One region of the Aliinostoc maniaoense genome, then DNA from elsewhere that is predicted to be linked to it. Evidence: riboswitches for the same ligand, from Rfam matches in the RefSeq annotation. Region 1 holds a riboswitch; the other holds the start of a gene.

Region 1 (5,237 bases):
GCTTTGCCGGCAATAATTTTTAAATTGGGAGTACCTAAAGCGGCAGCATTATCAGCAATATATTGCAGTCTCGTGGCATTTTGTTCAATAGCGATCGCCTGACATCTGGGATGAGTTCGCATCCATTCTATAGATATTGAACCACAGCCTGCCCCGACATCCCAAAGTAATTGTCCTGGTGTGGGTGCGAGGCTTGAAAGAGTCACAGCCCTAACTTCCCGTTTTGTTAACTGTCCATCATGGTGATAAGCGTCGTCTGGTAATCCTGGTAGCCTAGATAAAGAAATCACCCCAGGATCTGCAATACAATTTACTGCGATCGCATTTAAATCTGCAATATCTTCTTCCTGCCATGTTGCGGCTGTTCCTGTAATTATCCGTTCATGAACACCGCCCAGGCGTTCTAAAACAGTCATCTGACTATCACCAAAACCGCGCTGTCTGAGAATTTCCGCCACCACCCCCGGCGTATCTTTCCCGGCACTCAAAATTAACAACCGCGCACCACTATAAATATAAGATTGCAGCAAAGCCGGCGGACGACCGCATAAACTCAAAGTTTCCACTTCAGTTAAAGACCATCCCAACTTAGCACAAGCGAGACTAAAAGCTGACGGTGCAGGGATAATCGTCATTTCCGAAATAGGAACGTGGCGTATCAAAGTAGCACCCACCCCATAACACAGAGGATCACCACTAGCCAAAACACACACCGACTTACCGCGACGCTGAATAATTGCCTGTATAGAATCACCAATAGGAGAAGACCAAGATATTTTCTCCCTTGTATCATCAGTAGGTAACATAGCCAAATGGCGATCGCCTCCCACAATTATCTCAGCACCAGCCACCAGAGAACAAGCGATCGTACCCAATCCCGCCAACCCATCCTCACCAACACCCACAACAGCCAGCCACTTTCCCCTCATAACCTCTTCTTAGCGCACCTCCGCGTTAACCTCTGCGTTCCTCTGCGTTTCCACCTGTCTCAAAACTATAATCTTGAAATTTAACCATAAATTTCCTGAAAACTACCGAGATTAGTGTCAAATGGAATTAATTATATCTACTTAAGTAGTACCGGAAATAGATCATGCACTTACAAAACTTGATCAATCAAATATACAAAACCATCGTTTTTACTTCCCTACCCCTAACACTTGTAGCTGTGATGCCCACCGCAGCGCAAGCAGCCAACTTCAGCAAGATATACGCCTTTGGTGATAGTCTTACCGATACAGGCAACTCCTTTGCCATCATACCAGGCCTGCCTCCGAGTCAGGTTGGCTACTTTAACGGGCGATTTTCTAACGGCCCCATCTGGTTAGATCAACTAGCATCGAAATTAGGCTTACCCGTACCCCCAGTATCTCAACTTGCCGGGGGAAATAGCCCTACAGGGATTAACTTTGCTGTGACTAATGCTACCACTAGCGATCAGAACACGTTTCCTATTCCTGGCTTTTCTGGTTATGTAGGATTAACACAACAAGTTACTCAATTTATACAAGCAAACCCTATCGCTGATTCACAAGCACTTTATATATTATGGGCAGGTGCAAACGATTACGTAGGTGGTGGAGTTACAAATCCTAGCCAGCCAGTTGCTAATTTAGTTGGTGCGGTTAATACACTTTATAATGTCGGCGCACGTAATTTTTTAGTTGCCAATTTACCACTTTTAGGCAAGACACCACTTGCTACCAGCCAAGGTGCAGTAGTTTCTGAGGGACTCAATCAATTAAGTTTAGGGCATAATTTCTTATTTTCTCAGGCTTTTGGGAAAGCTAATCCTAACCAGCCTGGAATTAAGCTCAAAACTTTGGATGTAGCGTCTTTTTTTCAACAAACCATTGCTACACCATCAAAGTTTAATTTTACAAATGTCCAAGCTCCTTGCTTAATGAACTCTCCTCTACTTAATGATCCTACCTTACCACCACCCCAAATCTGTGACAATCCAGATGAGTATCTATTTTGGGATAGCCTGCATCCTACCAGTGCTACACATAGATTTATTGGCAACCTAGCTTATAAAACATTAGTGCCTGAGCCATCTATGATTTTATCTCAGCTAGCAGTTGGTGCTGTTGTAGGATCTATAGCAGTTCGCAAGGGGAAACAGAAAAAGAACTTGCAATTGAAAAAATAATCAATCTCTTTGTAGGCAGGGGGCTAATTAATTCAAAATTCAAAATACCCTACGGGTTCGCGTAGCGTCTCGAAGAGAAGGCTTGCGCCTACAAAATTCAAAATTACACGATTTTGGGCAGGGGGCAGGGGTAAAACTGTTCCCTCAATCTTATTTGTTATCTCCAATAAAAAGCATCTACAAAATAGAGGAGAAGAACATGAGTCAATCTGTTAAATTTTGGGACAAAATTGCCGATAAATATTCAAAACAACCGATTGCTGACGAGGCATCGTATCAGAAAAAATTGCAAGTTACCCAAGGTTACTTTAAACCAGATTGGTCGGTGTTGGAATTTGGTTGCGGTACGGGAGGAACTGCCATTATTCATGCACCTTTTGTTAAACATCTGAGAGCGATAGACATCTCATCAGAAATGATTAAAATTGCTCAAGGTAAGGCAGAAGCTCAAGGTATCGATAACGTTACTTTTGAACAATTAACTATTGAAGAATTAGAGGCACAAGACTGCACCTATAATGCAGTGTTGGGACTGAGTATTTTGCATTTACTGAAAAATAAAGAAAATGCGATCGCCAAGGTTTATAAAATACTCAAACCAGGGGGAATTTTTGTTACTAGTACCACCTGTATGGGGGATGCTTATAGTTGGTTTAAATTAATTGCCCCCATTGGTAAAGCTTTGGGCTTTTTCCCTTTAGTCAAGGTATTTACCGCACAACATTTACTAGAGAGTCTGACTGATGCTGGTTTTGCGATCGATTATCAATGGCAACCGAGTCAAGATAAGGCAATATTTATCGTGGCAAAGAAGCCTGAGTAAGAACCATAATATCGTGTCGGTTAAAACTAAGACAAACTCAGACAAACCAGGGAATAGATGAAAAATATGAAGTATTCAATTTGTTGACTATCGTCTCGTGTTAAATTACTAGAACTTGAAGTTGGGAAACTCTGGTGAGATTCCGGGACTGTGCCGCAGCTGTAATAAAACAACAAAGTTTTTGAGTCAGAATGCCAACTTCAGGATAATTCGTAATTCGTAATTCGTAATTCGTAATACCGCTACGCGGAGGCAAGCTACGTAATTCGTAATACGAATTATTTCAGGATATTGTCGTCTACTCCCTGCGTCGCACGGGGAAGGAGTTAGAGTTTTGCTGTCCGGTTCTACACCTTGTCCTGGTTTATTTTATGCCACACCTGCCCAAGATGGAATTTTATCACGCATCAGAATACCAGGGGGCATAATTAATAGTAAACAATGTCAAGCGATCGCAGATATCGCTGATAAATATGGTGGCGGCTACATAGACGTAACTAACCGCGCTAACCTACAAATCCGAGAAATTCGCCAAGGGCTAGATATCGAAGCCTTGCAACAACTCCAGAATTTAGGCATAGGCTCAAATAACACCAGTGTAGACCAAATCCGTAATATCATGACCAGTCCCACGGCTGGCATTGATCCCCAAGAAATAATTGACACCCGCCCCTTCGTCGAAAGCTGGGATAATTATATTACCCAAAATTCCCAATTATCAGCACTATCACCGAAATTTAGCGTCTGTTTTGATGGTGGTGGATTAATTTCCGTATGCGATCGCCCCAACGATATCACATTAGCAGCCGTCAGCATAGATAACAAAATCTACTTCCGCCTCTATCTCAGCACAGGCGCACAAAACACACCCCCCACCGACACCGGCATTATCTTACTCCCTGAAGAATCCCTAAAAGTCCTAACTGCCTTAACCGATATTTATCTCACTCACTCTCAAGCAATTAAAACTAATACTGAGCGCAAACCACGACTCAGACAAATAATTAATCACCTAGGCTTAGATAACTATCTCCAACAAGTCAAGCAGCAATTACCATTTCCTTTGGAGAGGAAAAACCTAACCCCCCTACCCCCTTCCCTACTAGGGAAGGGGGAGCAAGACAAGCATTTCTCCCCTGTCCTTGTAGGGGAGAGGTCAAACAACCAATATCATCACATTGGTATTCATCCCCAAAACCAACCAGAATTATATTACATTGGCTTAGTATTACCCCTAGGTCGCCTAGAGACTTATCAACTCAGGGGTTTAGCCGACTTATCCACAAAATATGGTAGTAGAACACTCAGACTTACCCCTTGGCAGAATGTACTCCTAACAGACATTCCCCACCACAGACTTACCGATGTGCAGCAAGCCATCACTGATTTAAACTTAGATACCTCAGCAACTAACATTAAAAGTGCCTTAGTCGCTTGTTCAGGAAATCAGGGGTGTGCATCGGCGGCGACAGATACCAAAACTCATGCCCTAGCATTAGCAGAGTATCTGACATCCCATGTTAAGTTAGAACATCCTGTCAATATTCACTTGAGCGGTTGTGATAAATCCTGCGCCCAACATGGTAAAAGTGATATTGCCTTAGTTGGTGTGAGTGGCGATCGCTATCAAGTATATGTGGGAGAGGGTGACACTCATCAAAAATTTGGTCGAGAACTCTATGATGATGTCAGTTTCACCGACTTACCCGCCCTCATGGCGCAGATGTTAAATGTGTATCAAAACCAACGTCTAAATCCCCAGGAATCTTTCGGGCAATTTGCCCACCGCTACGCACCCCCACAACTACAACAATTATTCTCTCCTGCCAACTCCATGCCTGACTACATCCGCGATGCCAATGAGATTTACCGTAATTCCTTCGCCATTATTCGCTCGGAAGCTAATCTAGATATACTACCCACAGATGTAGCTAAAGTTGCAGTCCGCCTCATTCATGCCTGTGGAATGACGGATATAGTTACCGACTTAGGATATTCAACAACGGCAGTACAGTCAGCTAGGAAGGCATTAGCAGCAGGCGCACCGATTTTGTGTGATTGTCGCATGGTAGCCGATGGAGTCACCAGGAAACGTCTACAAGCCAATAACCAAGTTATCTGCACCCTCAACGAGCCAGAAGTCCCAGAACTAGCAAAAAAATTGGGTAATACTAGGTCTGCGGCGGCGTTGGAATTATGGCAACCTTACTTAGAGGGGGCAGTAGTCGCCATTGGCAACGCACCCACAGCATTATTTAGATT
Region 2 (5,237 bases), 3.1 Mb from region 1:
CGTCACACACCCTACATAAAAATGTTAAGTAATGTAAAAAATAAGATTAAGTTTGTAGTAAGGACTTTAGTCCTTATTTGTTCGCGGAGCGTCTCGTAGAGAGAACTAAAGTTCTCACTACAAACCTTTAATTATTTACTTTTGCCTTTAATATAGGTATTAAATTAAACTTGGAACATCCAAGATGGTGTGAGGAGTTGGCAATGAAATATATACCTCATTTAATGGCAGCTTTGGGAACAAGTTCAATTTTGAGTTTGGCTCTCAATAGTCAGCCGGCACAAGCTCAGGTAGCATATGGTAGCTACGTAGGTATAGGGCCTGCTGTGGGCATAACTGATAGTGTACAAGTCGGCGGGGTGTTGGCTTTTCGTTACAAGCTGCTAGAAGCACCTATTTCTTTTCGCGCTCAAGCTTTAGTAGGTCAGAATACCGCAGTTGTACCTACGGTTTCCTATGATGTGCCTCTGAATTGGCAAACTGATGCTTACTTAGGTGCTGGCTTAGTGTTAACTGGGGGGGACAGTGCTTCTCCGGTGGGTGACAAAATTAGTTTTGCCTTACAACCGGGTGTTGATTACGCTGTTCCTAACAGTAATACTGTGCTTTTTGGTAACGCTATTATTGCTTTTGATGCCTACCGCAATGGTGGTGGTGCGGCTGTCTCTGTTCAAGGTGGTGTCGGTTTGCGATTTTAGACTGTGATTTGTTGATTTTTGCGGTTACAGGTCATATCTAGTCAGGAAATTGCCTGTGCTTAGTGAACTTGTTTTTATGAGATGATAATCGTTATCAATATCACCATTATTTTGATTATGACAGTGCAAGAATCCTTAGTCAAAATAATCAAGTAGCAATTGAAATTTCTGTTCTCTCACGTCAATGCTTGGAACGTCGTCTTGCCGATATTGGAATTTTACGTCAAGAAATTGACACTTGGGAAGAACAACTTGACACTCCTCAGCCGTCATGCTGAGGATTCTTGCTAGCCTTCTCCTTCGGAGACGCTAACGCGAACGGCAACGCTCTGCAATTTTCTTGGCTGACTACTAGTAGTAGTCAGCTGTTTAGTGCTGAGAGTTTTAAGGACTAAAGTCCTTACTACGAACTTAATTAACTACTGGTGTTGAATTAACAACAATTGTGATGTAATTTTGCCTATTTATTGAGGGGTGGAATTTTGGCTAAGATGCCTTTTTTTAAAGCTTCTGGACGTTCTGACCAAGGAAGTAAACCATCTGGTTTAGTGTAGTATTTAGTGGCACATTCGAGGATAGCAGATGCACTATCATCAACTGCTAAGTTACCAAAAAGATAGGTGATTTTTTCTTCTCCTTGGAAGGCGATAACGCAAGCATGACTGCAAGCACTCATACATTCAACCCCTTGAATCGAGAATTGATTTTGCAGTTCCCAAGTTTGTGCAAGTTGTTGCAGTTGTTGTAATAGCTGCTGTCCGCCACTTTCACCAACTCGCTTGCCATCTTGCCACACACTGGCGCAGGTTGTGCAGACGAATAGATTATGCTGTTTGTTGTTCATTGATTTGTAGTTATTGCTGATTTAAAGTATGAGTTAGCCTCAGCCAGACGCGTGAAAGAAGATATACAACAGGTTTTCTAGCTTTGTATCGTGATCTTCTGGCAAAAAATTGTGATGTTTGCAGAGTGTCTACAATCTCATAGAAGTTTGTAGTGTGTGGCGGATATCTGAAGCTATGAGAGAGTAAGCTTGACTAGGGAGGAAAATATTCATCTGTACCTCGCAGATGGGAGTTGGTTGTACTTACGGCGGGCATTCTGACTTTGAGATTGGTATCTCATTACAGCTGCGGGACAGTGCCGGATTTACACCGGGCTTTCCCCCTTACCTCTGATGGCTGTTCCCCATCAGAACCGCATATGCGAATATTATACAGCAATTTTGGCGATACCTACGGCGCGCTACGCCTACGCACTCAATTTCTCACAAATATTGAAAGAAGTCTTATTGATGATTCATAAGACTTCCGATCAAGTTATTTAATTGACAAAGTACACGCAAGCTTTTATCCTAAATTGCTGAAAAATGTTGCCCAAAGAGTTCCTGTTACGCCCACAGCAATTAAAGCGTTGGTGAAAAATCTGCCTAATTCAACTTGCTCTCCCAATACTTTATCATCTTGACCTGCGCTGAAAAATAGTGACCAAGCTTGGTTAGCATTGATAGTTGCAAAGTTGTTGAAATCAGGTCTAAATACAACAGTTCCGATTAAATCTTTTCTGGGGAAATCAAAGTCAGTTCTCATGGTTTTTTGTCCTTGTATATTATTTATCTGGTGAAACAATCAAACTTACCTACAGGTTTGTCAACCATTGAATCAAGCCGTTACCGGTGATGGCTTCTACAGCGATGAGGGAGACAAAACCAATCATCGCCAAACGTCCGTTGAGTTTCTCTGCATACTCAGTAAAGCCTGCTCTGGGAGTTTGATCTACATAAACTTTTGGTTCAATCGCAAAGTTGTTGAGTTGACCGAGTTCGTTTGTTGTAAAGCCTTTGCTTGTCATGTTTTTTTCTCCGCTTCTTATGTAACTAAATATAACAATATGTAAATAATTTTTGCAAGTACTTGACAAAATATTTTAGTGGTGTAAGCCGTAATAGAGTGGTTGTAGATACCGTATGATGAATATAGAGCGATCGCCTGGAAAGTTGTATGTTGTAAATATGAGAGTCAAGTTGTCATGCTGGAACTTTACGAACAACTGGCGATCGCGTTAAAAAGAGATACTGTTGTTTTAGCCACAGTTATCAGCACCAAAGGCTCTACACCCAGAGAAGTAGGTGCAAAAATGCTGATCTGCGCCAATGGCACAACCTACGGTACAATTGGCGGCGGTGCTGGAGAAGCCAAAGTTTATCAACGAGCTTTGCAAGTATTACAAACTGGTGAAAAACAATTAATAGAAATAGATTTATCTGGCACACCACATCGAGAGATTCAAGGTGTTTGTGGTGGCACAATGTTAGTCTGGCTAGAGTTATGGTCAGGTGATGCTAGTTGCAGGTTAGTTAATGCAATTATCAAACAATTAGAGTCTGGGCAACCAGGAGCAATGATCACACCTTTAAATATTCATGGTACACCCTACTTAGAAACCCTCAATATTCCTGACTCACCGCAACTACAAAATCAGGCTTTCATTGAACCTTTGCTACCACCACCCACCCTATTAATTATTGGTGCAGGACATATTGCAGTTCCCTTAGCTCAGATTGCAAAGATTGCAGGGTTTAGAATCATCGTACAAGACGATCGCCCAGAATTTGCCACCACACAAAGATTTCCCGATGCCTCATTAGTCTTAGAACAACCTATCACCGCAATTGGGGAAATTATTCACCAAATTCCTAATTTATATATTGCTTTAGTGACTAGGGGTTATTTACAAGATGTTGCCGCTTTACCAATATTAAAAGATTGCCACGCCCAATATATTGGTATGGTAGGCAGTAAAAAACGGGTGGATACTGTTTACAGAATGCTGCAATCTCAGGGGAGTTTACCAAAGATATATGCACCCATTGGCTTAGATATTGGTGCTTTAACGCCGGCAGAAATTGCAGTTAGTATCTGTGCAGAATTAATTAAAGTGCGGCGTGGTGGAACTGGAGTATCAATATCTGAGACGATTTAGTTACCGTCTACTGTCACCAAAAAATCAAGTTTTTTGTTTGTAGTAAGGGCTTCAGCCCTTGTTTTCAGGACTAAAGTCCTGACTACAAACCTCTAATCTATTTTTTGCAAAATTGCTAATATATTTACATAATTTAACAACCAAAACCCCGGTTTTTTGAAAAAACCGGGGGTTTGGAAAAACCGGGGTTTTTCAACAAAATCATATGACTTCTATAAATGCGTCTCCACGTTTATTTTCTCGGCTGGAACTCAACGGTAATAGATTGACTCATCAACCGGGTAGTGTGTTAGGTAGTACCGCCTTAGTTGCTGGTACAACAGTCGGTGCAGGGATTTTGGCACTACCTGCGGTGACACTACCTTCTGGGGTTATTCCTTCTACAGTGTTACTGATACTAGTCTGGCTATACACCTTAATATCTGGATTATTAATTGCAGAAGTTAGTATTAACACCATGCGTCTAGAAGGACGTTTGAGTGTGGGTTTTTTGGCAATGGTAGAAAATACCCTGGGTAAATTGGGGGCGAGAGTTGCGGGTGGGGCATATTTATTTATGCACTATGCTTTGTTGGTGGCTTATGTTACTCAAGGTGGGCAGATTTTAATTTCTGCATTGGCTAAAGTGGGGGGTATTCCTGAGCATTTGCCTGGGTGGGTAGGGACAACAACTTTCACCCTCCTATTTGGCGGCATTATGTATGGGGGTAGAGAAAAGTTTATTGAAAAACTCAATAGTGCTTTTGTGGCTATTGTCCTCGTTTCGTTTTTAGGACTCTTACTATTAGGAACTGGACAAGTTCAAAGTGTGCAGTTTTTCTTTCAAGATTGGAGTGCTGTGGGCAGTGCTGTATCTGTGATGTTAGTAGCACTTTTTTATCATAATATTGTGCCGGTGGTGGTGACTCAATTAGAAGGAGATAGTCGCAAGATTCGCCAATCCATTATTATTGGTTCTGCCATTCCTTTAGTCATGTTTTTGGCATGGAATGCAGTAATTTTAGGTAGTGTCAGCCCTGAAATGGCGCAAACATATCATAATTTTGACCCCTTGCAAATTCTCCGCGCTGGGGGTGCAGGTGAATGGTTGGGGGTATTGGTATCGATATTTTCAGAGTTTGCGATTGTCACATCGTTTATTGGGTTTGTTTATGGGTTAGTGGATTTTTTTCAAGATGTGACGGTAATTCGTCAGAGGGGACTTGATCAGCGTTTATCACTTTATTCCCTGATTTTGTTACCGCCGATGAGTTTAGGGGCAGTTAACCCGAATATTTTTCTGACAGCTTTAGATATTTCCGGTACTTTTAGTATTTCCGTTTTGGGAGGAATCATCCCCGCCTTGATGAGTTGGCAGCAACGTCAAACATCACATCATGAACATCAATTACTAGTTCCTGGGGGACGGGTGACATTAATGATCATGATTGCGGTTGCATTAGTAATGATGACCAAACAAATTCTATCTATGGTCAGATATTAAAGTGTAATTATCTACAAAAGAAAATATTTGCATTGACCGGATAATCGTTGTAAAGCTGCGAATATTAGAGGAAA

The links. A riboswitch is a leader RNA that binds a small molecule or an ion and turns the genes downstream of it on or off. The one in region 1 is predicted to bind cobalamin.
Region 2: another riboswitch for cobalamin. It lies ahead of ACPZ3T_RS23670 (DUF1636 family protein); the one in region 1 lies ahead of cobG (precorrin-3B synthase).

The regions. Positions count from the first base shown of each region.
Region 1 is NZ_CP187952.1:2,359,332-2,364,568, reverse strand. Features, by position in the region: gene cbiE (precorrin-6y C5,15-methyltransferase (decarboxylating) subunit CbiE) at 1-929, opposite strand, end outside; gene ACPZ3T_RS10585 (SGNH/GDSL hydrolase family protein) at 1,094-2,152, shown strand; gene ACPZ3T_RS10580 (class I SAM-dependent methyltransferase) at 2,352-2,975, shown strand; adenosylcobalamin-variant (AdoCbl-variant) riboswitch at 3,083-3,180, shown strand; partial or broken gene cobG (precorrin-3B synthase) at 3,310-4,695, shown strand; gene ACPZ3T_RS10570 (precorrin-8X methylmutase) at 4,810-5,237, shown strand, end outside.
Region 2 is NZ_CP187952.1:5,412,597-5,417,833, reverse strand. Features, by position in the region: gene ACPZ3T_RS23675 (hypothetical protein) at 204-698, shown strand; gene ACPZ3T_RS23670 (DUF1636 family protein) at 1,159-1,542, opposite strand; cobalamin riboswitch at 1,773-1,915, opposite strand; gene ACPZ3T_RS23665 (hypothetical protein) at 2,048-2,287, opposite strand; gene ACPZ3T_RS23660 (high light inducible protein) at 2,337-2,549, opposite strand; gene ACPZ3T_RS23655 (XdhC family protein) at 2,727-3,680, shown strand; gene ACPZ3T_RS23650 (amino acid permease) at 3,886-5,163, shown strand.